3 regions of the Serratia sp. K1WW1 genome follow, and region 3 is predicted to be linked to each of the others. Evidence: predicted binding sites of a transcription regulator. Region 3 holds the regulator's gene; each other region holds the start of a gene.

Region 1 (10,407 bases), 1.8 Mb from region 3:
AACGCTGGCACCGGACTTCCGCATCGGCTGGGTGGTCGGCGGGCGTTTTAGTGAGGCGCTGCGCAAGCTGAAGGCGGTATCTTCGATGTCGGAGTCGCATTTGCTGTCAGAGACGCTGGCCATGTTCCTGGAGGCGGGGGGGTACGATCATCATCTGCGCAATTTGCGCAAACGCTATGCGGCGCAGGTGGAAGAGGCCAGGGCGCTGATTGCCCGCCATTTCCCGCGCGGGACAAGAGCTACTCAGCCTGCCGGTGGGTTTGTGTTCTGGGTGGAGTTCCCAGCAGGGGTGGACACGGTGGCGCTGTTCCATCAGTTGCTGGATGAGCAGATCTGCCTGACGCCCGGTACGCTATATTCTCCTAGTGGGCGTTATCATAACGGGCTGCGGCTTTCCTGCTGCTATCCATTTAACGCCCGTTATACCCAGGCGCTGGCGCGGGTGGGGGCAAAAGCCTGCGAGATGAGTGGCCTGCCTGCGGGAATTGCGCAAGGTGAGGAGTAACCTGCCGTGCATTTTGCTACACTAGCGAAATATTTTTTACGCCATAGAACAAAACAGGCCAGAGACGATGAAAGAGAAAGAAAAAGCCGAGATTAAGCGCCTGAGCGATTTGCTGGACGCACTGAACCACAAAGACACCGTGGTGATCCAGCAGGGTAACACCGACCTGATTGCGCAACATCTCAAAGAAAAAGAGAAGCTGAAGACCGAGATCGAGCGCCTGAAAAACGTGCGCGTGGAAAAACTGAGTGCGGAAGCGCAAAAGTTGAGCCAACTGCCGTTCAGCCGTGAGATCACCAAGAAAGAGCAGGCGGATATGGGCACGCTGAAGAAAAGCGCCCGTGGGCTGATCGTGGTGCACCCAATGACCGCACTTGGCCGCGAGATGGGCCTGAAAGTGGTTACCGGTTACGCCAAAAAACCGTTCTGATTACCCCTCACCCCAACCCTCTCCCACAGGGAGAGGGAGCTGATAGCCCCTGCTCTTTTGGGAGAAAGAAGATAGCCTCAGCAAATTTGATCGTCCCTGAGCCAAGGTGAGTCACTACAGTTTAAAACGCACTCGATCGGTCCCTGCTCTGTTGAGAGAAGGGTGGTGATCTCAGCAACCGTGATCGCCCCCTCAACCAAGGTGAATCAGCTGGTGCTGATGAAGAGTCGCGATACTTTCAGCCTAACTCGATCGGTCCCCTCTCCCTGTGGGAGAGGGTTAGGGTGAGGGGCATGCTCATGCCTTGGTGGTAAAGAACGCGCAGGTCTGGTAAGGCACCGTTAGCGTTTCTTTCCCCCGCAGCTCCTCTTCCTCTGCCACCAGTTGGCGGATCTGTTCGATCACCTGTTCCTGCTGCTGTTGTGGCAACGCGGCGATAAAGCTGGTAGATCGCACACGGTTATAAATCACATCTTCCGGCGCTCCGCTATGCCCCAGCATAAACACCTGCTCCTGTAGCTGGGCAAAACCCGGGTAAGGGAACAGCCTGCGCCATTCACCAGTATAAAAACGCGGCGCATCCCCTTCGTGGCGATCGACTATCTGATTGAGTTTGCGTACCCAGCCAACCCGCGCATCGCGCATATTCCACACCAGGCCAAGCTTGCCGCCGGGTTTCAGCACGCGCTGAATTTCCGCCAGCGCCTGACGTGTGGCAAACCAGTGAAAGGATTGCGCACACACCACGGCATCCACCGACTCATCCGGCAGCGGGAGTGATTCGGCGGTACCTGCCAGCGTTTTCACCTGAGGGAATGCCGCCGCCAGCTTTTCCAGCATCTGCGCCACCGGTTCAACGGCGATGACGTTGGCACCGGTCTCCAGCAGGCGCGGAGTGAACTTGCCGGTGCCTGCACCCAGATCGATGACGGTCTTACCGGGCTGTAGCTCGAGTACCTCACGCAGCCAATCGGCGATCTCCGCCGGATAATCCGGGCGACCTAAAACGTAGCGATCCGCATTGGCCTGATAGCCAGCCGCAGCCGCGTGATGAATGGAATGAGGTGATGTAGCCATAACGCAACTCCCTAATCCAGCTCGATGGATGTCTTCTGTCTGGCGCCGGTTAACGGCCAAGCAGACGGCGGTTGAGGTCTTCGATTTTGCCGCTGGTGATGCGCGTCAGCATGGTTTTGCTCCAGCTGGCCGACAGCCCCGCGACCGACAGTAAACGACGGTATTGCTCTTCATCGAACGGCATGTGCCAGGCGATGCCGATCGCTTGTGCGACGGAAACGTCGCTATTGCGGGTTACCAGTTCCAGCGGTTGGTCGCCACTGACCGATCCGGCCGACACCACGCGGTACAGCCAGCCGCAGCGGCCGGTTTGCTGCATCAGCACCGAAATATCGTCGATAGCGAAATGGTAATTGAGTTTGAAACACGGAGAGCGCGGTTGGGTTACCTGGATCAGCGCTTCTCCCCAGCGGAAAATATCCCCCATAAACACGTTATGCTCGGTCAGGCCGAGGGTCGAAATATTCTCACCAAAGGCGGGTGCGCAGAACTGTTCTGCCTGAGCGGGGAACTGTTCACGCCAGTGGTCGTAATGCTCGCGCGGGTAGTGGCAAAGGGCGCGGTCAGGCCCGCCGTGGTAGCTTTTTTCTGCCTGCTCGTCGCCTGCCAGACCCAAGGGGGTAAGCTTCAGCGTACCCTCCACCAGGCGTTTGGCGATAGCGCTGGGGCGGCCACCTTCATAAGGTTGAATCGAACCGAGATAGACGTCTGGGTGGTGCATGCAAGCCTCCATTCACGCTCGTTAATGCCGTCTAGCATAGCCTGAGTCGAGGGGGAGGAACAGAATAACCCGCCCGGAAATCACCGGGCGGGCAGAGGGATTAGAAGGTCGTCCAGTTGTCCTCGGCGCTGGTGCTCGGTTTAACCATTGATGGTGATTTGAGCTGAGTGGTTTTGGTTTCCACTGGTGCAGCCTTGTCCGCCAAACGGAATACCGAGACGCTTTGCAGCAGCATCTCAGCCTGCTCTTCCAGCGAATCGGCAGCGGCGGCAGACTCTTCCACCAGCGCGGCGTTTTGCTGCGTGGTGTGATCCATTTCCACGATGGCCTGACCAATCTGTGCGATGCCTCTGGTCTGTTCATCGGAGGCGGCGGCTATTTCAGCCATGATATCGCGCACGTGGGTGACCGAACGGACGATTTGCTCCATGGTGTTGCCGGTGTCTTCCACCAGTGCGGTACCGCTCTGTACCCGGTTGACCGACTCGGTAATCAACCCTTCGATTTCTTTCGCCGCTTGGGCGCTGCGCTGGGCCAGATTACGGACTTCGCTGGCGACAACCGAGAAACCACGCCCTTGCTCACCCGCCCGGGCGGCCTCTACGGCGGCGTTCAGGGCCAGGATGTTGGTCTGGAAGGCAATGCCGTTGATCAGGGTGGTAATTTCGGCGATCCGCTGCGAACTGTTGGAAATATCCCGCATGGTGCTGACGACGTTGTTAACCAGTTTGCCGCCCTGCTGTGCGGTTTGTGAGGCATCGGTCGCCAGCTGGTTGGCGTGATGGGCGTTGTCGGCATTCTGCTTCACCGTGGCGGTGAGCTGTTCCATGCTGGCGGCGGTTTCTTCCACCGCGGCGGCCTGCTGTTCGGTACGTGAAGAGAGATCGGTATTGCCTGCAGCGATTTCCCCGGCGGCGGTGGAGACCTGGCTGACCCCCATCTGGATTTTCTCAATCATATCGCGCAGGTTCTGGCTCATGGCGGCGACGGCGTTAAGCAACTGGCCCAGTTCATCACGGCGAGTGCTGGTTTGTGCCTGGCGTAGATCACCCTTGGCAATGCGTTCTGCCAGTTCCAGGGTGCTGTGGAGTGGGCGAGTGATCTGCAGTGTGATACGCCATGATATCAGCAGGCCGGCAAGAATGGCGATCGCCGTGGTGATCCCCATCTGCCACTGTGCGGTATTGATATTGTTATGGGTCTGCGTCAACTCATCCTTCATGAAATTGTTAACCAGTGTACCGATCTCGTCAGCGTAGCCGCCGAGCTGTTTACTGATCTTGATCTCATTCTCAACGGCGGGCAGGTAGGCCGCGATATGGCCTTTATACTCGTCAAGCACGGTCAACAGAGGTTGGAGCAACGGGCGCTGTGACTCGTTCAGGCGTTGGCTGAGCGTGTTGGCGGCGCTGCGGGCGTCGTCGATAGCGCTGAGTAATGGGATTTCGGAGTCGCGATTGGGTTGCAGCACCAGGCCACGGGCATAGTAGCGGATCTGGGTCAGCTTCTGGTTCAACTGGATAAACGCCAGTTGCAGATCGGTAGCCCCCAACTGACGTTCAACCTGGCTCAGGCTGTCCTGAACTTCGGACATATTCCAGCTGGCTCGTACCGCGTCTTTATCCACCACGGCTTTGGCAAACATTTTCTGTTGTTGCTCATAGTTACCCAGCAACACCACCAAGAGCTCCAGATCCTTGCGGCTTTGCACATCCCAATTCAGGTTTTGCGCGTGGCTGGCCAGCTGCAACGCGTTCTCGATATGTTTGCGGTTACGTTCAAGGTAGTCGGTATTGTAATTTTGGCTAAACATGGCACGGGTGTATTTAGCCTGACTGATTTCGCCCGTTAACTGATAGCTGAAATCGATGCGGTCGCTGCGTGATTCGATAAGATTGAGGTAGGTTATCCCGGTGCCAGCGATAACGATCGCCAGTATTAACATCAGAGAGAATCCGAGTCCGAGCTTTTTACCCACGGTGAGATGAACGATCTTTCCTGCCAAAGCTTTCAATGCCGCCATGATTTATCCCTCTTTAGGCGTTAGACAATTGAACAAAGCATCGGCAAGAAGCGGTTAAACTTTAGCGGGAAATGGGCAAAAAAATGCCCGCATCAGCGGGCATCAGCGGGCATCATCGGAGATAAGCCAAATTATTTCTTGGCTTCGGCGAAGCGTTTGGCCGCTTCGTCCCAGTTCACCACGTTCCAGAAGGCCTTGATGTAGTCAGGGCGACGGTTCTGGAATTTCAGGTAGTAAGCGTGTTCCCACACGTCCAGGCCAACGATTGGCAAGCCTGAAGCGCCGGAGACAGCTTCGCCCATCAGCGGGCTGTCCTGGTTAGCGGTAGACACCACGGCCAGCTTGTCGCCTTTCAGCACCAGCCAAGCCCAGCCAGAACCGAAACGGGTGGCGGCGGCTTTCTCGAACTCTTCCTGGAATTTCTCTACGCTGCCGAAATCGCGCTCGATAGCAGCTTTCAGATCGCCACCCAGCGTGGTGCCGGTTTTCAGGCCTTTCCAGAACAGGCTGTGGTTAGCGTGGCCGCCTGCGTTGTTGCGCATAAAGGTACGCTTGTCTGCAGGGACTTTATCCAGATCCTGGATCAGCTCTTCTACGCTCAGCGAAGCCAGCTCAGGGTAAGCTTCCAGCACGGTGTTGGCGTTGTTGACATAGGTCTGGTGGTGTTTGGTGTGATGGATTTCCATCGTCTGCTTGTCGAAATGCGGTTCTAGTGCGTCGTATGCGTAAGGCAGGGATGGCAGTGAATAACTCATGATCATCATCTCCAGTAGTGTAGGGCGGCGCAAAATGTGAGCACCGCGTAAGCAGTATGATGCATTATAATTAATTAAATGATATTGAAAATGATTATCAATGCCCTACAAACTGTGTGGTTTAGGGTTAATCGGTAATACGCTGCGGATGAGTAAACACCGTTGCCCGGCCTGGCTTGCTAAAACCCACCAATGTCAGGTTGCTGCGCTCGGCGATTTCCACCGCCAGCGAGGTGGCCGCTGACACCACAAACAGGATCTCGGCGCCGCACATGGCGGATTTTTGCACCATCTCGTAGCTGGCCCGGCTGGAAACCAGGATCGCCCCTTGCTGCCAGCCCTGTTTGGCGCGTATGCCGATCATTTTGTCCAATGCCACATGGCGGCCAACGTCTTCGCAGCCGCCCAGTAGTTCACCCTGCGGTGAGATCCAACCTGCGGCGTGGGTACAACCCGTCAACTGGCCGACGTTCTGCACCTGACGTAGCTGGTCAAGGGCGCGATCGAGATTGGCCAATGAGAAGGTTTGGGTAAAGGGCAGCGGTGTGACCGGCCGGAAGATATCCGCCAACTGTTCAATGCCACAAACGCCGCAGCCTGTGCGGCCCGCCATCGCCCGGCGGCGCTCCTTCAGCCCGGCAAAGCGGCGGCTGGAAAGCTCGATTTGCACCTCCATGCCGTTGCAGCTGGGATTAACCTCTATACTGAAGATATCCCGTGGCGAGTCGATAATCCCTTCCGAGAGGGAAAAACCGAGGGCGAACGCCTCCAGATCCTTTGGCGTACACATCATCACCACGTGAGAAATGCCGTTATACACCAGCGCGACCGGCACCTCTTCGGCGAGCCAATCTTGCTCTGTGGTGGTCAGTTGCCCGCGCTGGTACACCGGAGCCTGGATCAGGCCCGTGAGCGCGTTCACATTTGTGGGCTGCTCTTGGTTAATTTTGTTCACTTTCCTGGCACCTGTTTGTAACAACCCTACGCCTGCTATGGTATTATTGCGGCGCCGTTGCGGCCTATTTGGCCAATACCCACATAAGAATAGTGATTTTAGCGCTTCCCGCTTTGAGGGGGAAAGCGTCATTTGAAACAATGTGACAACACGAGAGAGAAAGGAGACCCCCCATGCAGGTCAGCAGAAGGCAGTTCTTTAAGATCTGCGCTGGCGGTATGGCAGGAACCACGGTAGCTGCACTGGGCTTTAGCCCGGCGGTGGCATTGGCGGAAACCCGGCAGTACAAGTTGCTGCGCGCCCGTGAAACCCGTAATACCTGCACGTATTGTTCCGTCGGCTGTGGGCTGTTGATGTACAGCCTTGGTGATGGCGCCAAAAACGCCAAAGAGAGCATCTTCCATATCGAAGGGGATCCAGACCACCCGGTAAACCGTGGTGCACTTTGCCCGAAAGGTGCAGGTCTGGTGGATTTCATCCACAGCGAAAGTCGTCTTCAATACCCTGAATATCGCGCTCCAGGCTCAGACAAGTGGCAACGCATCAGCTGGGACGACGCCTTCACCCGTATCGCCAAACTGATGAAAGAAGACCGCGATGCCAACTTCGAAGCCACCAACGCCGCTGGCGTAACGGTAAACCGTTGGCTCTCCACCGGGATGCTGTGTGCTTCGGCCTCCAGCAACGAAACCGGTATGCTGACCCAAAAATTTAGTCGCGCTCTCGGCATGCTTGCCGTAGATAACCAGGCGCGTGTCTGACACGGACCAACGGTAGCAAGTCTTGCTCCAACATTTGGTCGCGGTGCGATGACCAACCACTGGGTTGATATCAAGAACGCCGACTTAATTATTGTCATGGGTGGTAATGCGGCAGAAGCGCATCCAGTGGGATTCCGCTGGGCGATGGAAGCCAAAATTCATAATAAAGCCAAGCTGATCGTCATCGATCCGCGCTTTACCCGTACTGCATCCGTGGCGGATTTCTACACGCCTATCCGTTCAGGTACCGACATTGCTTTCCTGTCGGGCGTCTTGCTGTACCTGATCACCAATAACAAGATTAACCGCGAATACGTGGACGCCTACACCAACGCCAGCCTGCTGGTGCGGGAAGACTTCGCCTTTGATGATGGCCTGTTCAGCGGCTACGACGCGGAAAATCGCAAATACGATAAAACCACCTGGAACTACCAGCTCGACGAGAACGGCTTCGCCAAGCGTGATACTACGCTGCAGGATCCGAACTGCGTGTGGAACCTGCTGAAAAAACACATCAGCCGTTATACGCCAGAGGTGGTAACCAACATCTGCGGCACGCCAACCGAAGACTTCATCAAGGTGTGCGAATATATCGCTGAAACCAGCGCCAACGACAAGACGGCCTCGTTCCTCTACGCCCTGGGCTGGACACAGCACTCGGTCGGTGCGCAGAACATCCGCACTATGGCGATGATCCAACTGCTGCTTGGCAATATGGGCATGGCAGGTGGTGGCGTGAACGCCCTGCGTGGTCACTCCAATATTCAGGGTCTGACCGATTTGGGTCTGCTGTCACAAAGCCTGCCGGGCTACATGACGCTGCCTTCCGAAAAGCAGGCCGATCTGGAGACCTACCTGAAAGCCAACACGCCGAAGGCGCTGCTACCGGGCCAGGTCAACTACTGGAGCAACTACCCGAAATTCTTCGTCAGCATGATGAAGAGCTTCTACGGCGACAAAGCGCAGAAAGATAACAGCTGGGGCTTTGACTGGTTGCCGAAGTGGGACAAAGGCTACGACGTGCTGCAGTATTTCGAGATGATGTCGCAGGGGAAAGTGAATGGCTATATCTGCCAGGGCTTTAACCCGGTTGCGTCGTTCCCGAACAAGAACAAAGTGGTGGCCTCACTGGCCAAACTGAAGTTCCTGGTGACCATCGATCCGCTGAACACCGAAACTTCCAACTTCTGGCAGAACCACGATGAGTTTAACGACGTTGACCCATCGAAAATCCAGACTGAAGTGTTCCGCTTGCCGTCCACCTGCTTTGCCGAAGAGAACGGCTCGATCGTTAACTCTGGCCGCTGGCTGCAATGGCACTGGAAAGGGGCCGATGCCCCAGGGGAAGCGCTGAACGACGGTGAAATTCTGGCGGGGCTGCTGATGCGCCTGCGCGAAATGTACACCCGTGACGGCGGTGCGGTCCCTGAGCAGTTGCTGAACATGTCCTGGGATTACCTGACTCCGGAAAATCCGAAGCCAGAAGAAGTGGCGATGGAGAGCAACGGCCGGGCGCTGGCGGATGTTCTCGATCCAGACGGTAAAGTGTTGGCGAAGAAAGGCGAACTGCTCAGTACCTTCGCGCACCTGCGTGATGACGGCACCACGGCAAGTGGCTGCTGGATCTTCGCAGGCAGTTGGACGCCCGCGGGTAACCAGATGGCGCGCCGTGATAACGCCGATCCTTCTGGCCTTGGCAACACGCTGGGCTGGGCCTGGGCATGGCCGTTGAACCGCCGCATCCTGTATAACCGTGCGTCTGCGGATCCAGCGGGTAAACCGTGGGATGCCAAACGCCAGTTGCTGGAGTGGGATGGTGCCAAGTGGGGCGGGGTTGATATCCCGGACTACAGCGCCGCTGCACCGGGCAGCGACGTCGGGCCGTTTATCATGCAGCCGGAAGGCATGGGCCGCCTGTTTGCCATCGATAAAATGGCGGAAGGGCCGTTCCCTGAACACTACGAGCCGTTTGAAACACCGCTCGGCACCAACCCGTTGCACCCGAACGTGGTGTCCAACCCGGCGGCGCGCGTGTTCAAAGACGATCTGGCCGCGATGGGAAAATCCGACAAGTTCCCATATGTCGGTACTACCTATCGTCTGACCGAACATTTCCACTACTGGACCAAACATGCGTTGATCAACGCCATCACTCAGCCAGAGCAGTTCATCGAAATTGGCGAGAAGCTGGCCGAGAAGAAAGGCATCAAGCAGGGCGATACGGTCAAAGTCAGCTCCAACCGTGGCTATATCAAGGCCAAGGCGGTGGTGACCAAACGTATTCGGACTCTGCAGGTGAATGGCCAGGACGTGGACACCATCGGCATCCCGATCCACTGGGGTTACGAAGGGGTGGCGAAGAAAGGCTTTATCGCCAACACGCTGACGCCGTTTGTCGGCGACGCCAATACGCAAACGCCAGAGTTCAAGGCGTTCCTGGTTAACGTGGAAAAGGTGTAACGGAGACGAATTATGGCAATGCAATCTCAAGACATCATTCGTAAATCCGCCACCAATGGCTTCACCCCGGCACCGCGCGCGCGCGATCACCAGGAAGAAGTGGCCAAGCTGATCGATGTCACTACCTGTATCGGCTGCAAAGCCTGCCAGGTAGCCTGTTCTGAATGGAACGATATTCGCGATGAAGTGGGGCACAACGTCGGGGTTTACGATAACCCCGCCGATCTGACCGCCAAATCGTGGACGGTGATGCGCTTCTCGGAAGTTGAGGAGCACGGCAAGCTGGAGTGGCTGATCCGCAAGGATGGCTGCATGCACTGTGCCGATCCGGGCTGCCTGAAGGCGTGCCCATCGGAAGGGGCCATCATCCAGTACGCTAACGGCATCGTCGATTTCCAGTCCGAACACTGCATCGGCTGCGGCTACTGCATCGCTGGTTGCCCGTTCGACGTGCCACGCATGAATGCGGAAGACAACCGGGTGTACAAATGTACCCTGTGCGTCGACCGCGTTGGCGTGGGCCAGGAACCGGCCTGTGTGAAAACCTGTCCGACTGGGGCGATCCACTTCGGCACCAAAGAAGCGATGAAAAACGTCGCGGCGGAACGTGTCGATGAACTGAAAACCCGTGGCTACCAGAATGCCGGTCTGTACGATCCGGCTGGCGTGGGCGGCACTCACGTGATGTACGTACTGCATCACGCCGATAAACCGCAGCTG
Region 2 (10,407 bases), 2.5 Mb from region 3:
ATATTTCCTCCGATGCCGCACTGGTGGTCATGCCGCCGCTGGGGGCGTTGATCTTCCTGGCCGTCGGGCGTAACCCCATTGCCGGGCTACTGGCGGCGATCGCCGGTGTCGGCTCGGGGTTTACCGCCAACCTGCTGATTGTCACCACCGATGTGCTGCTTTCCGGCATCAGTACCGAAGCGGCCAAAGCGGTTGACGGCGCAATCCACGTCAGCGTGATCGATAACTGGTACTTTATGGCCACCTCGGTGATCGTCCTGACCATTACCGGCGCGTTGCTAACGGATAAATTTATCGAGCCACGGCTACCAAAATGGCAAGGCACCGCCGAAGACAAGCTAGAGGTGCTCACCCCATTACAAAACCGTGGCCTGATGATGAGCGGGATCGCCGCGCTGGTGTTTATCGCCGTGATGGCCGCGCTGGTGGTGCCAGAGGGTGCCCCACTGCGCGATCCGCAAACCGGCTCGGTGATCCCTTCCCCCTTTATCAAAGGCATTGTGCCGATCATCATCCTGTTCTTCTTCACCGTCGCCATCACTTACGGCGTCGTCACCAAGACGATCCGCCGCCCGGACGATATCCCCAACCAGCTGGTCGAGCCGATGAAGAACATGGCGGGCTTTATCGTCATGGTGTTCCCGCTGTCGCAGTTTGTGGCGTTCTTCAACTGGAGCAACATGGGCAAGTTTATGGCCATCGGCCTGACGGATCTGCTGGAGGCGGCCGGAATGAGCGGCGCACCGGCGTTCCTCGGCCTGATGTTCCTGTCCGCCTTCCTGTGCATGTTTATTGCCAGCGGTTCCGCCATCTGGTCGATCCTGGCCCCAATCTTCGTACCGATGTTTATGCTGTTGGGCTTTCACCCGGCCTTCGCCCAGATGATTTTCCGCATCGCGGATTCATCCGTGCTGCCGCTGGCACCGATGTCGCCATTCCTGCCGCTATTCCTTGGCTTTCTGCAGCGCTACCTGAAAGACGCCAAGCTCGGCACCTACTACGTGCTGATCATGCCCTATCCGCTGGTGTTCTTCGCCGTCTGGACCCTTCTGCTGGTAGTGTGGTACATGCTGGGGCTGCCTATCGGGCCTGGGGTCTACCCGAAAATGGGGTAAACCAATGCCGAAAAAATTGTGCTCAATACCCCGTCTTTTGGCGTAAGCTGAACCGATTATCCCCGCCGGATGCTTGCCAGCCGGTGGGGACACTTATGTCAATGCGTTAAGGGCCTGCTATGAGTCGTGAAATCAACAAAGATACGCAGCTGTGTATGTCACTGGCCGGTCGGCCAGGCAATTTCGGTACCCGTTTCCACAACTATCTGTATCAGGAACTGGATCTGAACTTCATCTACAAGGCGTTCACCACCAAAGATATTCAGGCAGCGGTCGGCGGCGTGCGCGCTTTGGGTATTCGCGGCTGTGCGGTTTCCATGCCGTTCAAGGAGAGCTGTATTCCGTTCCTTGATGAGCTGGATGCGTCGGCCACGGCTATTGAGTCAGTCAATACCATCGTCAACGACGACGGCTTCCTGCGGGCGTATAACACCGACTATATCGCCATCGCCAAACTGCTGGCGAAATACCAGATCCCCCCGGCCACCTCGTTTGCCCTGCGTGGCAGCGGCGGTATGGCCAAAGCGGTGACCGCCGCCCTGCGCGATGCAGGGTTCAAGAATGGCCATATCATTGCGCGCAACCCACAGGCGGGCCAGGCACTGGCTGCACAGTATGGTTATCAGTGGCAGCCAGAAGTAGGCGATTTGCAGGTTGAGATGGTGATTAACGTCACGCCAATCGGCATGGCGGGCGGTAGCGAAGCCGAGCAGTTGGCCTTTGAACCGGCCACCATCAAGGCTGCCAAGATCGCTTTCGACGTGGTTGCACTGCCAGCAGAAACCCCGCTGATCCGCTATGCCCGTGAGCAGGGTTTGCAGGTGGTGACCGGTGCCGAAGTGATCGCTTTACAGGCTCTGGAGCAGTTTGTGTTGTACACCGGCGTGCGCCCTTCCGATGAGCAAATCACCCGCGCTGCGGCACATGCGCGTGGCTAATGGTATCCCCTCGCCAGAGGGGATACGTCATACCAGCCGCGATTAGAACGACAGGGTCAGGCCCGCGTAATAGGCCCGGCCCGGTTCGTTGTAGGTCGAAGCCCCTTCGTTTTCACGGTAGATCTGTTTGTCGAACAGGTTGGTGACGCCGGTTTTCAGGCTCAGATCCTTCATCAAATCGTAATTGACGCCAATGCCCACCACCGAATAAGCCCCAACTTCCTGAGTGGAAAGCGTGCCGGCTTCGTTACGGATCTCCGCATATTCACGCGGCTTTTGCCGACCATACATCGTCCAATTCAGGTTGGTGGAGAGCTTATCGGTGACCTGATAATCCAGCAGGGTATTCACCGTATACTTGGGGATCACCGACAGAGGATTACCGGTATCCTTGTTTTCGGAGGTGATCATATAGGTCGCGTTGGTGCGCCAGGTAAGCATGTCCTCAACCAACGGCACCACCAGATTGCCCTCCAACCCTTCGACCAGCGCCTTACCGCCGTTTTCCCAACGCAAGATGTTGTAACCGTTGGAGGCATAGCCAACAATCTCGGTGCCCGCTACGATCTTGTTTTTATAGTCGTTACGGAAATAGGTGATGCCTGCATCGTAACCTGCCCAGGTAAATTCCAGGCCGATCTCTTTGTTAACGCTGGTTTCCGGATCCAGATCGTTATTCCCCAGCAGATAGCAGCTGCCTGAAACTATGTCCTTCGGGCACCCGTTACCACGGGTGGATAACAGATAGCCTTCGCTGGACTGGTACAGGTTTGGCGCTTTAAAGGCTCGGGCGATACCGGCCTTCAGTTTGAAATACTCGCCAAGCTCCTGCGAAATGTTCAGGCTAGGGCTCCAGTTAGCGCCATATTTATTGTGATAGTCGAAGCGCAGGCCGGGGATCACGAAGGTGCCCTCTATCGGCTCAATATTGTCCTCAAAATAGAGTGAGCTGATATCGGCGCTGTTTTTAGCGCTGCGCTCAGAAGGATCGCCAGAGACGCCATTAATGACAACACCGCTTTGATCGGTCATCTGCATGGATGCCGGATCGTTAAGCTTTTCACGGTTCCACTCTGCACCCAGCGTGACGTTCTGCTCAAACAGCAGATCCAGCGGGATATTCAGCTCACCACCGGTACGGTAATTCTCCAGACGGCTAGTGTTATAGGTGTCGTCGTTGATCATGCCTTCGACACGGCCGGTCGTCCCCTCCGCCAGACGGGTATTGTTGGTTTTCTCATAGTTAAAGTTCAGCCGGGATTGGCCCCAGTCCCAGATGCCATTATGGGTAATACCGTAGCTCTGGCGATACAGGCGGTTAGTTTCCTGGCCATACAGCGAAGCCACCAGATCGCCTGGGCTGAGATTGCCATTGCTGTATTGGGTATCGCCAGCGTAGATATTGCCCTGGCGGCTGTAGGCATAGTCAAAATCGAGGATCTGCTGCGGGTCTATTTTCCAGGAGAGTGAGGCATTGATATCTTTGTTTCTGACGCCTTCACGCCCTGCGGCATAGGAACCGTTCTGCTGGGTGTTGATGTCATAGGCATCGGCATCGGTTTTATTGATGTTACCGAACAGGCGCATGGTCAGCACGTCACTGACCAGCGGGCCGCTTAAACTGAAGTTGGCGCGGTTGGTCGCCCCTTCCTTGTTGTTTTCGGGCTGGTTGGTAAACAGCGAAAGCGTGCCATGCCAATCTTTGGTTGGGCGTTTGGTAATAATATTAACCACCCCGCCAGCTGCACCCGAGCCATAGCGGGCTGCCGCCGGGCCACGTAACACCTCAATGCGTTCAACCATTTCTGCGGGCACCCAGTTGGTATCGCCACGGGTATCCCTTTCGCCACGCCAGCTATAACGCACTGAATCACGAGAGGTTGCCGGGACACCGTCGATCAGGATCAGGGTGTTTTCCGGCCCCATTCCCCTTATATCAATCTGCCGATTGTTACCTCGGCTACCGCTAGCGCTGTTGCCGGTAAGGTTGACACCTGGCATTCTGCGAATGATGTCGGACAGGTCGTTGACCGGTGGCGTTTTGCGTATATCCTCGGCGGTGATAATCGAAACCCCAGGCTGTTGTTTCAGTTCTTCCGCCGCGGTGGCACGCACCACCATGGTCTCGCTGTCTTCTACTGGCACCTCCTCTGCCGCCATCCCACCGCTACTGAAAAGCCCCGCCAGCAGGATCGCACCAGGTTGCAGTCTGTTTTTTTTAGGTATAACCATCGAAATAATCCCTTTTATTTAAAGTAGATAATAATATTTGTAACTATTCTTGTAATTGAGAATTGTAATGATAAGCATTCATATTTAAACGCAGGAAAGCGTAAATTCACAATTTCTCCATAGTTCTGGGGAAACCGCAGGCAATAAAGAGAACTGATAATTATTATTAAAATACAATAAGTTATAATTATGATGCTGTGGATCGGGCGCGGCAGATAGCGCCCCACATGTAAGATTTGTGGGATTGGGGAGGAAGATTAAGCTGTGGTGCAGATTTCGTGGTGGTAGCAGGGTAATAGCACCCTCTTCTTCGAGTTAGGCAACCCGAAGAAGAGGAAATGGCTGAGCTTCAGATTACTTGGCCACGCCTTCCATTCCCACCAGCCCCACTTTCAGGTAGCCGGCTTTGCGTAGCGTATCCATCACGCTCATCAGCGTTTCATAATCTACGGTCTTGTCCGCCTGGAAGAAGATGGTGGTTTCTTTATTTGCCTGCGTGCGTTGATCCAGCACCGCCGTCAGCTGTTCCGCCGTCACTGGCTCATCGCCCACGTACAGCTGCTTGTCTGCCTTCACCGACAGGAACACCGGTTTTTCCGGACGCGGCTGCGGTTTAGCGGAAGAAGCAGGCAGATCGACACGAATATCTACCGTTGCCAGCGGCGCAGCCACCATAAAGATGATCAACAGCACCAGCATGACGTCGATAAACGGCGTCACGTTGATTTCATGCAGTTCGCCGCTGTCGTCCAGATCTTCATTTAAGCGCATCGCCATAACTCACCCCACCCGCAGTTGGTGCGCATGCTGCGAACGTTTGGCATCGGCCGAGGCCGCCAGATCCAGATCGCGGCCCAACAGCAGCAGCACCTGCGCCGCCACATCGCCCACCTGAGCACGGTGGCCGCCGATGACGCGAGCAAAGATGTTGTAGATCACTACCGCAGGGATAGCTGCAACCAGACCGAGCGCGGTGGCCAGCAAGGCTTCTGCAATCCCCGGGGCAACGACCGCCAGGTTAGTGGTTTGCGAATGGGCAATGCCGATAAAGCTGTTCATGATGCCCCATACGGTACCGAACAGGCCGACAAACGGTGAAATGGCGCCGATGGTGGCCAGGAAGCCATTGCCGCGCCCCAGCTGACGCCCGTAGGCCGCTACGCGGCGTTCCAGACGGAAACCGGTACGCTCTTTAATACCGTTGTTGTCGTTAGAGGCCGCCGACAGTTCCAGTTCGTTCTGCGCGTCTTGCAGCAGCACCGCACTGATGCTCTCTTGCGAGAAGCTTTGCGCCAGTTCGGAGGCATCGTCCAGCGAACGCACGTCGGCCAGCGCCAACTGCTCACGGCGCAGACGGCGCTTGGAACGAAACAGCTCGCTGCCTTTGGCAAACAGAATGGTCCAGGTGACAATAGACGCCAGCACCAGGCCAATCATCACGATTTTCACCACGATGTCGGCGTGCTGATACATGCCCCAGACGGAAAGGTCCATGCCGCGCGTTTCAGGCGGTTGGATGGTCGGTTCAGGACTAACCGGGGTGATATTTTCCGGGGTACCCGCCACTGGGGTTACCGCTGTTGGTGTGGCCGGTGTCGTTGCCGCGGCAACGCTTTCAGCGACTGCTGGTGCAGTGGCCGGTGCCGCCTGAGCGTTGCCCGCCAACCCCACCACCAACACCAGTGAGGCGATCACACTGCGCCCCAATGCGCCCCATTGCCCACGGCCTGCGCCCTGAGCACTTTGATTTGTCATTTTGCCAGCCGTTTTCACGCTGTGCCTCCACCCATTTCAACATTGAAGGAAGAATTCAGCGTGCGATCATATCAAACCAATCAGGGATTGATAGTAGTTATCATTATTATTTGAAGAATTACGCATCGACGAGCAAAAAATGATACAACCCCAGTCACTATCAGGGTTTGCGCGTCGTTTGGCATAACATTGCCCACCCATAATGCTAACAAAATCATCACTCAAACTGCTGATTTTTACCCCAACAGGCCACAAACGGTGTGAATAGCTCAGCCATCACTGCGGGAAAACGTCTGCGAGCGAGGCATGCATCCCCCTACGTAAGGGCTAGATAAAATCACACAGCAAGGTACAAGGTTTTACGGCGTTTTTACTTGGCCATACCGACGGTCGCCTGTACTTTTTCCGAGTTTTACGGCCTTTGCCACATTTTCTATGCTCTGTTTAATGTCCGCTTAAGCTAATAGCGGTACACTATATGGTGCTCAAGGGCCTCACCGCCGTGTGTGGCCTATATTTACCGGTGAGCATGGCTATAACAGCACGGTAGCCTATAGAAAGTCAGCCCAGGCACCCCAGGATAAAGAATGGATGTATTAAGAGAAATTGTTCACGCACTGTGGACGCAAGACTTTACTGCACTTGCCGATCCCAGCGTGATTTGGGTGGTTTATGCCGTCCTTTTTACCACCTTGTTTTTAGAAAACGGTTTGTTGCCCGCTTCCTTCCTGCCCGGAGATAGCTTACTGCTGTTGGCCGGTGCCTTGATCGCCAAAGGCGTGATGAACTTTATCCCCACGCTGATTATTCTGACGGTCGCCGCCAGCCTTGGCTGTTGGCTCAGCTATCTGCAAGGGCGATGGCTTGGCCATACCTCGGTGGTGAAAGGCTGGTTGCTACAGCTACCAGCGCAATACCACCAGCGCGCGCACATGCTGTTTAACCGCCACGGCCTGGTCGCTTTGCTGATTGGCAGGTTCCTGGCGTTTGTACGCACCCTGTTGCCTACCATGGCCGGTATCTCGGGCCTCAATAGCGCCCGTTTTCAAATCTTTAACTGGCTCAGCGGCTTGCTGTGGGTAGGCTCGGTAGTCACGCTAGGCTATGCCTTTAGCCAAATCCCGCTGGTGAAACGCCACGAAGATCAGGTGATGGCCGGGCTGATGATCCTGCCGATGGTGCTGTTGGTCGTTGGGCTGCTGGGCGTGATGCTGGTCGTTTGGCGTAAAAAACGCGCCTCCTGAATCGGGTGGCGCGGCTATAGCGCCATCCTCGCGGGCAGGTGGCTGACCAGCGCATCCACCGCCAGCCGCACTTTCAAGGGTAAATGCGGCGTAAGCGGCCAGACGGCATGCACCTCAAAGTCTTTCCCCGGTACCTCCCCCAATACCTGCTGCAATCGGCCTTCCAGCAAGGCATCACGGATTAGCCAGCATGGCAGCCAGGCAATACCAAACCCGGCCACCGCCGCGTCGGCAATCGCCTGCAGATCGTCCATCAACAAACGGGGTTTCGGCATCACTTCTCGCATTGTTCCGTCTGCCTGCGGGATCAACCAGCTACGTATCATTGCGGCGTAGCGATAAGCGATGGCATCGTGCCGGGGCAGTTCCTCAATGCTGCCTGGGGCACCACAGCGAGCCAGATAATCCGGCGAGGCGCATAGGGTCATGCGGTTATCCCCTAACCTTCTAGCCACCAGCCCGGCACTGTCTGGCAATGCGCCGTTACGCACCGCCAGATCGAATCCTTCCTCGGCCACATCCACCACCCGATCGCTGAATGACAGATCGAGTTCCAATCCTGGATGCTCACGCGCCAACGCAGTAAGCACCGGCGCGATACACAGGCGGCCAATCAGCACTGGCATCGAGACCCGCAACCGACCACTGACCTGCCGCTTACCGCTTTCCAGCAGGTTCTCTGCGACACGGATCTCCTCCAACGCCCGTAAACAACGCTCATAGAACAGCGCGCCATCGTCAGTCAGATTCAGACTGCGAGTGGTGCGGTGAAACAATCGCACGCCCAGCCGTTGTTCCAGCCGGGCGATAGTTTTACCCACCGCCGAACGGGAAAGATGCAGCCTGTTGGCCGCCAGCGCAAAGCTGCCCGCCTCCACCACGCTGACCAATACCGAGATGCCGCTTAATCGGTCGCTCATTTTTTGTAGCCTTTTAGGAAACAATAATGGGAAAAATTATCGCCACTGGTGATTTTAAATCAACGTTATTATCTGTGAATATCTTCAACCCATCAGGAGCACCACATGGCCGATACCATGCAACGTTGGACGATGAACGCCGTAGGGCGTGAGCATCTGCAATTAACCGAGAGCACCATTCCAGAACCCGGCCCACATCAGGTACGGGTGAAAGTGAACGCTGTAGCGCTGAACTACCGCGATAAGATGGTGATAGAAGGCACCATGCCGTTGGATCTGCCGCTGCCGTTTACCCCTGCCTCGGATATGGCTGGCGTGGTAGACGCGGTGGGAATCGGCAGCACGCGTTTTCGCCCTGGCGATCGGGTGATCTCTACCTTTAGCCCAGACTGGATCGACGGAAAACCTGACGGTGATGCCCGCACTCCGCCTTATCGTGCATCAGGCGGTACTTATCAAGGGATGCTGGCGGAATACGTGGTGGTTGATGAGAGCTGGCTGAGCGCGTCACCTACCACATTAGACGATGCCCAAGCCAGTACCCTGCCCTGCGCCGGGCTGACGGCCTGGTTCGCCTTGGCAGAACGCGGCCATTTGCGTGCCGGTAAATCGGTATTGGTGCAAGGCACCGGCGGTGTTGCCCTGTTCGCGCTACAGATTGCCAAAGCCCACGGAGCGCAGGTCTTTATCACCTCCGGCAGCGAAGAGAAACTGCTACGTGCCAAGGCGTTAGGGGCCGATCACGGCATTCATCGCCTGCAAGAGGATTGGGTGGAGTCTATCTATCAACTGACGCAGGATCGCGGTATCGATCATATTGTCGAAACCGTGGGTGGCAGCAATCTGCTCAACTCACTACGCGCCGTGGCGATACATGGCCGTATCTCGGTCATTGGCGTGCTGGAGGGTTTTGATATTGCCATTCCAGCTAGCCTATTGCTGCTGAAATCGCCGCAGATCCAGGGAATCGGTGTAGGCCATCGCCGCGCATTGGAAGATCTGGTTCGCGCCGTCGACGTCAACGGCATCAAGCCCGTCATCGACCAGCGTTACCGTTTCGATCAGCTACCCGCGGCGCTCGATCACCTCGATCGCGGCCCGTTCGGCAAAATCGTCCTGACGCGCTAACCCTGCATGATGGCGCTGTTGTCCCGCAGCCGGGCGATTTCATCGCTCGGCGTAATGCCAAACAGCCGCTTAAACTCGCGGCTGAACTGCGAAGCACTCTCGTAGCCCACGCGGATCGCCGCCGTGCTGGCCTTAAGACCGTCATGCAGCATCAGCAAACGCGCCTTGTGAAGACGATACGACTTCACATATTGCAGCGGCGAGGTGTTGGTCACCGCCTTAAAGTTATGATGAAACGCCGACACGCTCATGTTCACTTCATATGCCAACTGTTCGACGTTGAGGTTCTCGGCATACTGGTTCTCAATCCGCCGTAACGCCTTGGCGATCTGGCTGAAATGGGTATGCCGGTTAACCAGTTCCTGCAACGAAGCACCACAGCTGCCACGCAGCACGTAATAAAGCAGCTCACGCACGATCTGTGGCCCCAGCACCCGCGCATCCAACGGTTTCTCCATCACGTCCAACAGACGTTCGGTGGCGCACAGCATTTCATCGCTAAGCACTGAGAGGTTAACGCCGCAGCTTTCACCCCTAGGCTGCATCAGGTAATCGTCATCACCGATATCGATCAGCAGATCCTGAAGCATCTGGGTGTCGATATTGACCGCCAGCCCCACCAGCGGCTGTTCCGGGCTGGCAAAGGTTTCACACTCAAACGGCAGCGATACCGTCATCAGCAGGTAATTGCGCGGATCGTACTGAAACACCTTGCTGCCACAGTAGCCCACCTTGTGGCCCTGAAAGATGATGACAATACCAGGCTCATACATCACCGGCTGACGCGGATAATACTCATCGCTATACAACACCTTCACCATAGGCACTGGCGTTGAGCTATAGCCTTTGGCGGTGGCAAAGCGCATCGCCTGGCGCGCCATACGGCTACGTAGTTCAACGTTCTCCATCAGCAAGCCCCTCTAGTCGCCTGAATAATTCGACACGGATAATAACCATAAACATGCATTTTCTACAGTGTAGTGTAGGAATAGGCAAGACACCGACAGGAATGTGCATTGTGCGATCGCGCCAGGTTGCCGACAATAGACTCCAGTTATTTTGCGCCGCTGGCGCT
Region 3 (10,407 bases):
TGCCAGTACTGTGGCCGGGCAATGAGTCGCTTACGGCCACCGTGACGGGCTGTTCGCTAAATTAGACGGTGCCGCAAACTTTCTCGATCAGTTCCGCAGGGAACTGCATGGCCTGCATGATGTGTTCGATCATGCTGCGTTTGCGGCCGGTGTTGGTATTGGTGATCACCCAGTAAGGTGTACCTGGCACATGCTTGGGCTTGGTATGCGTTCCGTTGGCCAACAGCGTTTGCTGATCGCCAGCAAAATAGGTACGGGTACGGCCATGCAACGAATCCGTTGCCGCGGCAAAGCCCGCCGCATCGAGGGTGTACAAGGTGGAAAGTACCAGCATAAAACGATTTACAGCTTTGCTCTGTTCGGCATATTCGTCCGACAGCAACAGCTCGCGCACCGCACGCACGCGATCGCGTGGACGCTGTGCTGCAACGGCAGCCGCTGACGGCTCTGCCTGGCCACTGGCAACCACAGGGGCGGTGCGCACAGGCTGGCCTGCGGTAAACTTCAACATACGCCGTAAAATATCAGACGCACTTTCACCGATATGTTGCGTGTGGCTGGCAATATAGCGGTAAAGTTCTTCGTCGACTTCAATAGTTTTCATCTTTATCCAGTACGTTTTTTCTACTTATGAACCTGAAGCCAATTGGTGCATTCAAGCCATGGGATTATAAGGTTAAAAGCGCGGGTGCGAACACTACAATGTTCTCCCAAACGGCAAAAGCAGACTTTAGCCAACCGCCTTGGCCGCCAACCCCTCACCATACCATGAAATATCGGCAAAATTCTGCGAACAAACCAATATCTCTGCAATCATGATAACCTAACTAAATGTTATCAAGTCATGAACTTCACCATGAAATTACATTATCAATTACTGGCCTCTGAGGCCGCCACACCTGCCAGCTTACCGATCGTGCTGATCCACGGTCTGTTCGGTAATCTGGATAACCTGGGCGTGCTGGCCCGCGATCTGAACCAGCAGCATACGGTGATCAAGGTCGATCTGCGCAATCACGGGCTGTCACCGCGCGCAGCGGAGATGACCTACCCGGCAATGGCGCAGGATCTGTTGACGTTGTTAGACGACTTGCAAATCGAGCGAGCCATCGTGATCGGCCACTCAATGGGCGGCAAAGCAGCGATGGCATTGACCGCGCTAGCCCCGGAGCGGATTGAACGGCTGGTGGCGATCGATATCGCCCCGGTGGATTACGACACTCGCCGCCATGACCAGATCTTTACCGCACTGCAAGCCGTCACCGATGCGGGTATCACCCAGCGTCAGCAGGCTGCGCAGCTCATGCGAGCCACGCTGGATGAAGAAGGCGTGATCCAGTTTCTGTTGAAATCTTTCCATGCTGGCAGTTGGCGGTTCAACCTGCCGGTGCTGATCGAGCAATATGAGAACATTATCGGCTGGCAAGAGGTTCCACCCTGGCCACACCCGACGCTGTTTATCCGTGGTGGCCTCTCGCCTTACGTGCAGGATAGCTACCGCGATGACATCGCCCGCCAGTTCCCGCAGGCACGCGCCTATGTGGTTGCAGGCTCCGGCCACTGGGTCCATGCGGAGAAACCGGACGCCGTATTACGGGCAATTCACCGCTTTATTGACCAGCCCTGAGCTCAAGTGGCGAAAAAACGCGCTAGAGAGAATAGCTTAGCGCGTTTGTAGCTAAGTTAGGCATTGTCGTCGCTCCATCTGCTGGGGTAATATGGCGCGCTATAATTTTGCCACCCTGTCCAGGTGTGAAGCTGCGCTTGGCTGGGGGTGAATTTGGGTTAGGGTTAATTGGCCCGAATTGTGTAAATCGAACCGTCTGGAAGCGTAAACCGCTTTTTGATGCAAACTCCCTTGCAGTAGCGCAACAATGGCAAAAGAACAAACGGATCGCACGACGCTGGATCTGTTCGCAGATGAACGCCGTCCAGGGCGCCCAAAAACCAACCCGCTTTCCCGTGATGAACAGCTTAGAATTAATAAGCGTAATCAGCTACGACGGGACAAAGTGCGTGGATTACGGCGTGTGGAGCTGAAAATCAACGCAGACGCGGTAGATGCTCTCAACAAACTGGCCGACCAGCGCAATATCAGCCGCAGCGAATTGATCGAACAAATGCTGTTGGCCCAACTGGCAGAAGAACAGCCAGAACACTGATCTCTGCTGCCGCACGCGCGGCACGGCGTTAAGGATGACGCCAGATCGGTTCCACCTCCGCAGAGGCATCGCATAAACGCGATAAAACCTCAGGGCAAATTTCTGGCATGATACGCATTTACGGCTGAGCAAACCTGCCCTTGGCAGCGCCTCAGGCCGCGTTTACGCAACACATTCATTTGAATTAAAAGGTTATCTTTACTATGGCTCATGTAGGCATTTTCTTTGGCAGCGACACTGGCAATACCGAAAACATTGCCAAGATGATCCAAAAGACGCTTCAGCAAAAATTCGGCAACGACGTGGCAGAAATCCACGACATCGCCAAAAGCAGCAAAGAAGATCTGGCAGCGTTTGATATCCTGCTGCTCGGTATCCCAACCTGGTACTATGGTGAAGCCCAGTGCGACTGGGATGATTTCTTCCCGACGCTGGAAGACATCGACTTTAACGGCAAGCTGGTGGCGCTGTTTGGCTGTGGCGATCAGGAAGACTACGCGGAATATTTCTGCGATGCGATGGGCACCATCCGCGACATCATTGAACCACGCGGTGCGGCCATCGTCGGCCACTGGCCAACCAAAGGCTACCATTTTGAAGCCTCCAAGGGTCTGGCAGACGATGATCACTTTGTCGGGCTGGCCATTGACGAAGATCGTCAACCTGAGCTGACCAACGAACGTGTAGACGCTTGGGTCAAGCAAATCAGTGAAGAGCTGAGCCTGGCCGAGATCGTCGGCTAAGCCTCTGCCCCGGCGGATACGTAACACATGGTAGGGGCGCCGTATAGCGCGCCCTTCTGTTATCGGCATCACGGATTAGAGCAATAGAAGATACAAGTTTGTAACTTCCTACCTCGCCACGGTAGACTGAGACATCGGTTTATCCCATCCATCAAAGCTTTGCATGATTACCCTGGTAAAGTGCAAAGATAGGTTTGTTAACAACCGGCGGTTTCTATTTGCAGCAACCGGTTCTATAATGAGACGCAATTAACGCTTTGTGCCAACCGATGCCATAGGCGAGAACGCCTCAACTTGATTAGCATAGTAACAGGACTGAATCCGCATGACTGATAACAACTCCGCATTGAAGAAGGCTGGCTTAAAAGTCACTCTTCCGCGACTCAAAATCCTGGAAGTCTTGCAGGATCCGGCATGCCATCACGTCAGTGCGGAAGATCTGTACAAAAAACTGATAGATATGGGCGAAGAAATTGGCCTGGCCACGGTATACCGCGTGCTGAACCAGTTTGACGACGCAGGTATTGTGACCCGCCACAATTTTGAAGGTGGCAAGTCGGTTTTCGAACTGACTCAGCAGCACCACCACGATCACCTGATTTGCCTGGACTGCGGCAAAGTGATCGAGTTCAGCGACGAATCCATCGAAGTGCGTCAGCGCGATATCGCCAAGCAACACGGTATCAAGCTCACCAACCACAGCCTGTACCTGTACGGCCACTGTGAAACCGGTGATTGCCGCGAGAACGAAACGCTGCACAACAAGAACTGATCCTGGTCCGCCAGAACGCGAAAACCGCCTACACGGCGGTTTTTTTATGCCTAAATGACAGATAAAAAAATCCCCGGACAGGCCCGGGGAAAAATATCCACTCAATTATCACAATTGCAGTTTGCTCTCACCTAGCACTATCTCCGCCCATCTACCGACACGTAGGCGGGCGGAGTTCTCACTTACGCTTTCACTGGCTCGGCACGGCTGAAGCGTTTGCCATCCGGGCTAATCGCGCGGATTTGCACATCACCCGCTACCGCAGGGCGCGCTTTATCGTCATAACGCTGCCACTGTTTGCCGCCGTCGGTGGAATATTCAATTCCCAGGCCCGGCAGAGCAATATTTGCCTCCAACTTGCCACCGATGATGCGTGCACCTGGGACCGGCAGGCGATAGCCCACACCCGCTTTATCCATCTTGGCCAGCTCACGTTGGCCAATCAGGTTGGCAAAGCGCAGCCAGTCCTTATCAAGGGTTTTGGTATCGACCTGATGGGTTTCGCCGCCTTTGTACTCACGGCCAGCTTTATAATCCTGCTCCCAGCTGGCGCGGTGCCATGCACGTTCTGCAAGCGACACGGCACGTGGGTAAATCATGTATTCCATCTGCTGGTCGGTACGCACCACTTCGCTCCACAGTTGGGCGGAAAGACCATAGGCGCCCGGCCATGGTTTGTCGCTCTTGGCGGTGAAGTGGTTACCGTCACGGTCAACCGAGGTTTCGGCGTTCTGCGGCAGGTTGTTCGGCGCAAAGCTGAAGATCTTCTGCTCGTCGCTGAAACGGGTGCCCCAGTAGTAACCGTGCTCGTCCGGGCTGACTTCATACGGGAAGTCCATATAGACGTAGTCCGGGTTAGAGATCACCACGTCATAACCCTTGTTCGCCCAGTCGTTAGCCGAGTCGAAGCCACCCCAGTACAGGGTATCCCAGAAGTTCACCGCCACATGGTTGGTCGCGAAGGCCTTCGAGTCTTTGGCATCTTTCAGGCCATCTTGCCACGCCTGCATTCTGTCAATACCGTGCGCTTTCACCAACTGGCTGACTTCCAGACCGAAGTAGCTCGGCAAGTGTTCCATATCTTCCACTTTGCCGTCTTTGATGATGGCCTGGCAAACCTGCGACTTGGCCCACGGCTTGTCTTCTTTGCTCAGATCAAGGATGCCCTTGCCCGCTTCCGGGTTTTTCACGTCGGTATAGCCAGCGCCCAGACGGATGTTCTTCGCTTCGTCCCCACCAAAGTGCCAGGTTTTCAGCGGTTGACCGGCCTCTTTGTGCATCTGGGCCACTTCACCAATCACTTTGTCCACGAAGTTCTTGGACGAATCCAGGCATGGATTCAGGTAGCTCTGGCGGTTGAAGTATTGCACCGAGGTGGTGTTGGAGGTATCGGTCGGATCCACCAGGCGGAACTCGTTAGCCTCTTTCTCTTTCCCTTCGGCAAGCAGTTTCTTGTAGCGAGCTTCCATAGAAGTAATCGCCGCACGGGCGTGCGCCGGCATGTCGATCTCAGGGATCACTTCAATCTGGCGTGCCTGAGCATATTTAACGATATCGATATAGTCCTGACGGGAGAAGAAGCCGCCGTGTGGTGCCGGGCCAGAGCCGTATTGTGGCATCAGGCAGGTGGTCTCGCTCAGGTCATGACAACGCTGGCCGCCCACTTCGGTCAACTCTGGCAGGCCAGGGATCTCAATGCGCCAACCTTCGTCATCCGTCAGGTGGAAGTGGAATTTATTCAGCTTGTAGGCTGCCATTTGATCCAGCAGGCGCAATACGGCGTCTTTTTGGTGGAAGTTACGCGCCACGTCCAGGAAGATGCCGCGGTATTGGAAGCGCGGTGCATCTTTGGCATCCAGCGTCGCGATCTTCTTGCTGCCATCCGAAGGGATTAACGACAGGATGGATTGCAGACCATAGAACACCCCAGTCTGATCGAAACCGACGATCTCGGCACCTTTCTCGCCAATCTTCAGCTGGTAGGCACCAGGCACGGCCTGATCGCCTTTGAATGCAGCTGGCTTGATATCCGTCTTGATTGGATAACCGTTCGCCTGGCTCTCAATGCCCAGCAGTGCAAAGCGCTCGGCTGCGGCATCTGCCGCTGGCTTGGTCAAGGCGCTCAGTTCCAGCGCCACGCCTTTGCTCAGGTCAATATCCTTCGCATGGACTTTAACTTCCATCGGGGTTGGGATGATTTGCCCACGCAGCGATGCCATCGGCAACACTTTCAGATCCTGGTTCTTGGTGAAGCGGCTTTCCGGCACCATCAGAATGTTGTTGTCATCCTTGGTACGCTTCCACTGGTCACCGGTGAACGGGGCAACAAACTGGTGAACATCTTCGGTATCGGTATTCGACAGGATCTTCGGCTGAGCATCGCCGGAAGTGGCATACCAGCGCGGCAGGAAGTCGGTGCGGAACAGCTGCCAGTATTCAGCGATAATCGGGATTTCCACCGCCTGATTGGCCGGGAAGCTGGTGAATTTGTCCGTCGGTTCCAGCTTATACAGATCGCCGGTGATGTGGGTGATTTTGAACTGGTCGTTATCGACCTTCAGCGTCTGGCGCGGGCTGTGGAAATAGATCGCCCAGTCTTTATCTTTGATTTCCTGATTGCCGTTGGTCAAGGTGATCAGCACCTTGTGGCAGGACGCCCAGTCGGCACCCAGCTTGGCACAGTCCACGCCGTTCTCGGCAGCACGGTTGTCCAACATTTTCAGATTGACCTGCAACTGGCTGAGTTGATCAACCACCTGCTGGTTGGCCATGGCAGAACCCACGCTGCCCAATAGCCCAACGGTAGCCGTCAGGGCGGCGAGAGCACTCATCTTAAACTTGTTCATCTGCAACCTCTTGCGTAATCAGTTGTTGTTAGCGCGAATTTCTTTCCAAATCTTGCCGCATTTGGCGTCATACGCCTGGCCATTGCCGGTATGGGCGGCCTGGATGCAGCTTTGGTAATCCAGCACCCGCACGGTTTCCTGCTCAGCGAACTGTTGGTGCTGTTTCTCTTGCTTCAACACGTTCAGCACCGCCTGGCAGGCCTGCAATTTCTCTGGTGAACCTTCCGCGGTATTGATACAGGCGCTGTAGGCCTGGCGCAGCTTGACATCTTCCGGTGGCGCGACGGATTGCGAGCAGGCGCTAAGCCCGGCAACCGCAGCGATAATCAGCATCAGTTTTTTCATGGTTAAAGTCCTGTGGCATTTCCCCGGCAGCCTGGCCACCGGGGAGCGCATTAGAAGATGGTGAACGGTGCGATAACGATGAATTTGACGTCTTTCTCATCCTGGAAGATGTTGCCGTAACCGCCGCCCCAGCTTGGGATATCGGAATGGTTGTCATACTGCGTGAAGTGCAGTTTGAACAGGGTGCCTTTGGCACGTCCGTCCTGCATGGTGTACATCGCATCCAGGCTGTAAGCGCTCTCTCTCAGGCGCTGGCTCTGATCGTAAATCGGGTTGGTGCTTGGCTTGGCGTCCCAGGCGTAAACGTAGGAAGCGCCGACGGCCATGCCAGGCAGGTTCCAGTTGCTCAGGTCATACATCACGCCACCGAACACGGCTTTTTCGCCGTTGGCGTTAAAGTCGGAGCGGTTATCCCACCAGATATCGAGGCGGCCGTTTGAGGAGGCGTAGGTCGGGGTCATACGCTGCAGGAAGAAGCCTTGGTTACCTTCCGCCTTGACCATGGTGCCTTCCAGGCGCCAGTTGAACTGGCCGGTGGTATAACCGAAGGTCAGCGCCTGCAACCATGCCAGACCATCATAGATGCTGTTCGGATCGCTATTATCACCGATGCGGTCTTCTGCGCCGTAGAACTGGTAGCTGGTGGTCATTGGGTTGCCGGCCAGGTCAAACTTGTAAGACGCCTTGGTGAAATACTGATTCACGTAGCCTTGCGCCTGGCCAAACGCGGCTTCCAGCACCAGGTCGTTTTTGAAATCGTATTTGGCACCCAGCGAGTGCAGGTAGGAAACGTCGGTCTTGCGATCGTTCTGACGGAAGTCGTCCATCTCGATGTGCCAAGGCGCTTTGTACTTGTTGGTCCACATATAGGAGAAACTCAACGCACCTGAATCGCCATAGTCAAAGTTGGCACCGGCTTCAGCACCCTGGTAGGTACCCGGCATAAAGCTCCAGTGCGGGGCCAGCAACGTTTGCCCGGTTGGCTGGATATAACCGGCACGCGCCCAGACCGGGCCATACTTGAACTTACCGGCCGCTTTATACAGGCTGATACCGCTTTTATCGCCGGAGTAATCTTCATCATAGGTACGGTTACGGCTGGAGAACGCGATTTCGTTCGGGTGGCCACTCTCGCTGGATTCGGCCATTTCGATGGCGGTGAACGCCGCCACATCGATACCAAACATGTCCGCCGCATAGCCGGAGGTGAAATCCAGGTTGGCGTTCCAGGTAGAGTGAGAGAGGTTGGTTTTAAAATCACCGGTTTCAACGTCTTTACGATCGCGTTGACGTTGCCAGTAATAGACCCCACCGGTCAGCGTAGAATCGTCGATAAACCCTTCCGCTTGCGCTTCTGGGGCCATAACGAATCCGCTTCCTAATAGTGCACCCGCGACTGCGAGCGCCAGCGTTTTACGCTGAGCACCGTGCGTACCCATAAGAAAATTCCTCTTTGACTTTGACTTTAAAGTGCGCCCGCCTGCGTTCACCACTGCCCTGCACGGTCGCTAATATAAAAACCCTAATCGGGTAAAATTGTGCCGGGTGATAAAATTCACCTCGGCCTTGATACTGTAGCTAGACTATTTTTCGCGACGCGAATTATCAAATGAAAAGTGAGAGAGATTTGTCAAAGTATGACAAGGTGCACACATTGATGATAATTCGTTACAATAATGAGCAAGGTCACTATTTATAAATAATTTACAATAAAATCATATAATAAAAGCTTAAAAAAGCTAATCCCCTGTGGATTGAAAGGTTTCAGCAAGCGAAAAACGCCGATTGGCGCTAAAAATGAGAGCGCTCCACAAATGATATTAATTCGCATCGCGAATATATAAGTCGAGATGATGAAAAAAGATACGCAGTGACAACCAAGTTAATTCTTAGGAAAAAACAAGCGTGATCACCGCTAACAACAGCGCAAGGGAGGGTTGGTTTTAGGGATAAAAAAAGCCGAAAAGGACGCAGCATGTGTACGGGTTAGGTGCGGAGATTTGTAGGGGACGAACATGTTCGTCCCAAGTGGATCAGGCAGTTAACCCTCCGTCGAGGATCAGGCTCTGTCCTGTCATATAACGGCTGTCATCACCGATCAGAAATACCGCGGCCCTGGCGACTTCGCTGGCCTTGCCCAAACGCCGCAGCGGGATTTGTTTGCGCAGCGCTTTCAGCGCCTCCGGTGGGATCGCATCTGTCATCTCGCTGTGAATGATCCCCGGCAGCAGGCAATTCACCCGGATGTTAAAGCGAGCCACCTCCAACGCCAGCGACTTGGCCAGGCCTATCATCGCCGATTTACTGGTAGCGTATGCCGTCTGCCCCACATTGCCCTTGATCCCCGTTACCGAAGACATCAGTACGATAGCTCCTTCCCCCTGCCCCATCATGGCTGGCAGCAGGTGCCGGTTCCAGTAGAATACGGCATTGAGGTTAGTGTCGATCACCTGCCGCCAGCGCTCGCTCGTTTGTTGGATATGCAAACTGTCATGGGTGATCCCCGCATTATGGATCACAGCCACAGGCGCTCCGAGGCGGGCCAATAGCTCCGGTGCTGCAAGGTTCACCGCCTGCTCATCACTGCCATCGCAAACAACGCTTTCCACCCAGCCAGGCAAACCGGCACAGGCCTCAATCACCTCGGCTGAGGGCGATTGATCGCTACGGCAGGTCAACACCACGTTCCACCGTTTGGCCAACTCTTCCACCAGCGCGCGGCCAATCCCCCGGCTACCACCGGTCACTAATACCCATTGTCTGGTCATAGGCTTATTTATGCTGTTCGGCCAGAGATTGGCACAGTTCACCCAATGTCATATTGGGTTTATCGATAAACATTTCGGCACTCAACGTGGCACCAAATTCACGCTTGGCCAGAACCATCAGTTCGACGTAATCCAGGCTATCGAGTTTTAGCTGATGCAAGGGCATCTCTGGCGAGAGGTCGTCCATCTCGAGATCTTTGGCGTCACAGATCATTTCGCTGACGGTGAAGTAAATTTGTTGGTACTTTTCCATGGTATGTCCTTATGTTTTTAACTGGCCAACGGCCAGGTTTTCAAGGTGACTGCCGTTGTTATCAGCGGTTGCGACAGCGTGTTAGCCTGGATCTCCGCCCGTAACACCCAGCCGCTGTGTTTATCCCCCATGATCAACATTGGCGAAATCTGGTAGTACAGCCGCTCGGCAAGGTGAAAATGGGGATCGGGGGTAAAAAGCCGGGCGCTAAAGTGGGTTTCATGGTGTGTCTGCACCACCGGGATCTGCGCGAACACGTCGAGCAGCGTCTCGGCAGCCAGTTCGGGAAACGCTGCGCTCAGCGTCGCCAGCGTTGCCGGGGATTGCACCAACAGCTGAAATAACAGCGCATCAAAGAACCCCCAAGTCTGAGTAATATCAGAGACCTCACCCGGAAATCGGCGGGCTAGTACCATCACTTCAGCCATCGTCAGCGAGTGTTCCTTCACGCCAACACTCGATGGCAAGAGTGGGGCCGAAGTCAGCGTGCTGCTAAAACAGCGTTCCTGTGTGGTACT

Evidence for each region. The regulator Fur, encoded in region 3, represses iron uptake genes when iron is present. The targets are predictions, from matches to a motif close to ATAATAATGAGAACNACTATCAA.
Region 1: the regulator Fur is predicted to act here: its motif matches at 5,590-5,612, upstream of sodA (superoxide dismutase [Mn]).
Region 2: the regulator Fur is predicted to act here: its motif matches at 6,128-6,150, upstream of exbB (tol-pal system-associated acyl-CoA thioesterase).

What each region holds. Positions count from the first base shown of each region.
Region 1 covers NZ_CM147697.1:93,338-103,744, forward strand. Annotated here, with positions in the region: gene ACX9GU_RS00425 (aminotransferase-like domain-containing protein) at 1-505, shown strand, start outside; gene ACX9GU_RS00430 (YibL family ribosome-associated protein) at 573-935, shown strand; gene ACX9GU_RS00435 (class I SAM-dependent methyltransferase) at 1,233-2,012, opposite strand; gene yiiM (6-hydroxyaminopurine reductase) at 2,062-2,733, opposite strand; gene ACX9GU_RS00445 (methyl-accepting chemotaxis protein) at 2,834-4,756, opposite strand; gene sodA (superoxide dismutase [Mn]) at 4,888-5,511, opposite strand; gene fdhD (formate dehydrogenase accessory sulfurtransferase FdhD) at 5,639-6,466, opposite strand; gene fdnG (formate dehydrogenase-N subunit alpha) at 6,640-9,687, shown strand; gene fdxH (formate dehydrogenase subunit beta) at 9,700-10,407, shown strand, end outside.
Region 2 covers NZ_CM147697.1:838,208-848,614, reverse strand. Annotated here, with positions in the region: gene abgT (p-aminobenzoyl-glutamate transporter) at 1-1,115, shown strand, start outside; gene ACX9GU_RS03870 (shikimate 5-dehydrogenase) at 1,235-2,053, shown strand; gene ACX9GU_RS03865 (TonB-dependent siderophore receptor) at 2,096-4,285, opposite strand; gene exbD (TonB system transport protein ExbD) at 4,640-5,062, opposite strand; gene exbB (tol-pal system-associated acyl-CoA thioesterase) at 5,066-6,058, opposite strand; gene ACX9GU_RS03850 (DedA family protein) at 6,628-7,284, shown strand; gene ACX9GU_RS03845 (LysR substrate-binding domain-containing protein) at 7,299-8,204, opposite strand; gene ACX9GU_RS03840 (zinc-dependent alcohol dehydrogenase family protein) at 8,310-9,332, shown strand; gene ACX9GU_RS03835 (AraC family transcriptional regulator) at 9,329-10,213, opposite strand.
Region 3 covers NZ_CM147697.1:4,297,022-4,307,428, forward strand. Annotated here, with positions in the region: gene seqA (replication initiation negative regulator SeqA) at 62-604, opposite strand; gene ybfF (esterase) at 845-1,627, shown strand; gene ybfE (LexA regulated protein) at 1,875-2,162, shown strand; gene fldA (flavodoxin FldA) at 2,366-2,905, shown strand; gene fur (ferric iron uptake transcriptional regulator) at 3,231-3,677, shown strand; gene ACX9GU_RS19480 (beta-N-acetylhexosaminidase) at 3,860-6,523, opposite strand; gene chiQ (ChiQ/YbfN family lipoprotein) at 6,542-6,868, opposite strand; gene chiP (chitoporin ChiP) at 6,919-8,307, opposite strand; gene ACX9GU_RS19495 (SDR family oxidoreductase) at 8,902-9,636, opposite strand; gene ACX9GU_RS19500 (acyl carrier protein) at 9,641-9,889, opposite strand; gene ACX9GU_RS19505 (hypothetical protein) at 9,907-10,407, opposite strand, start outside.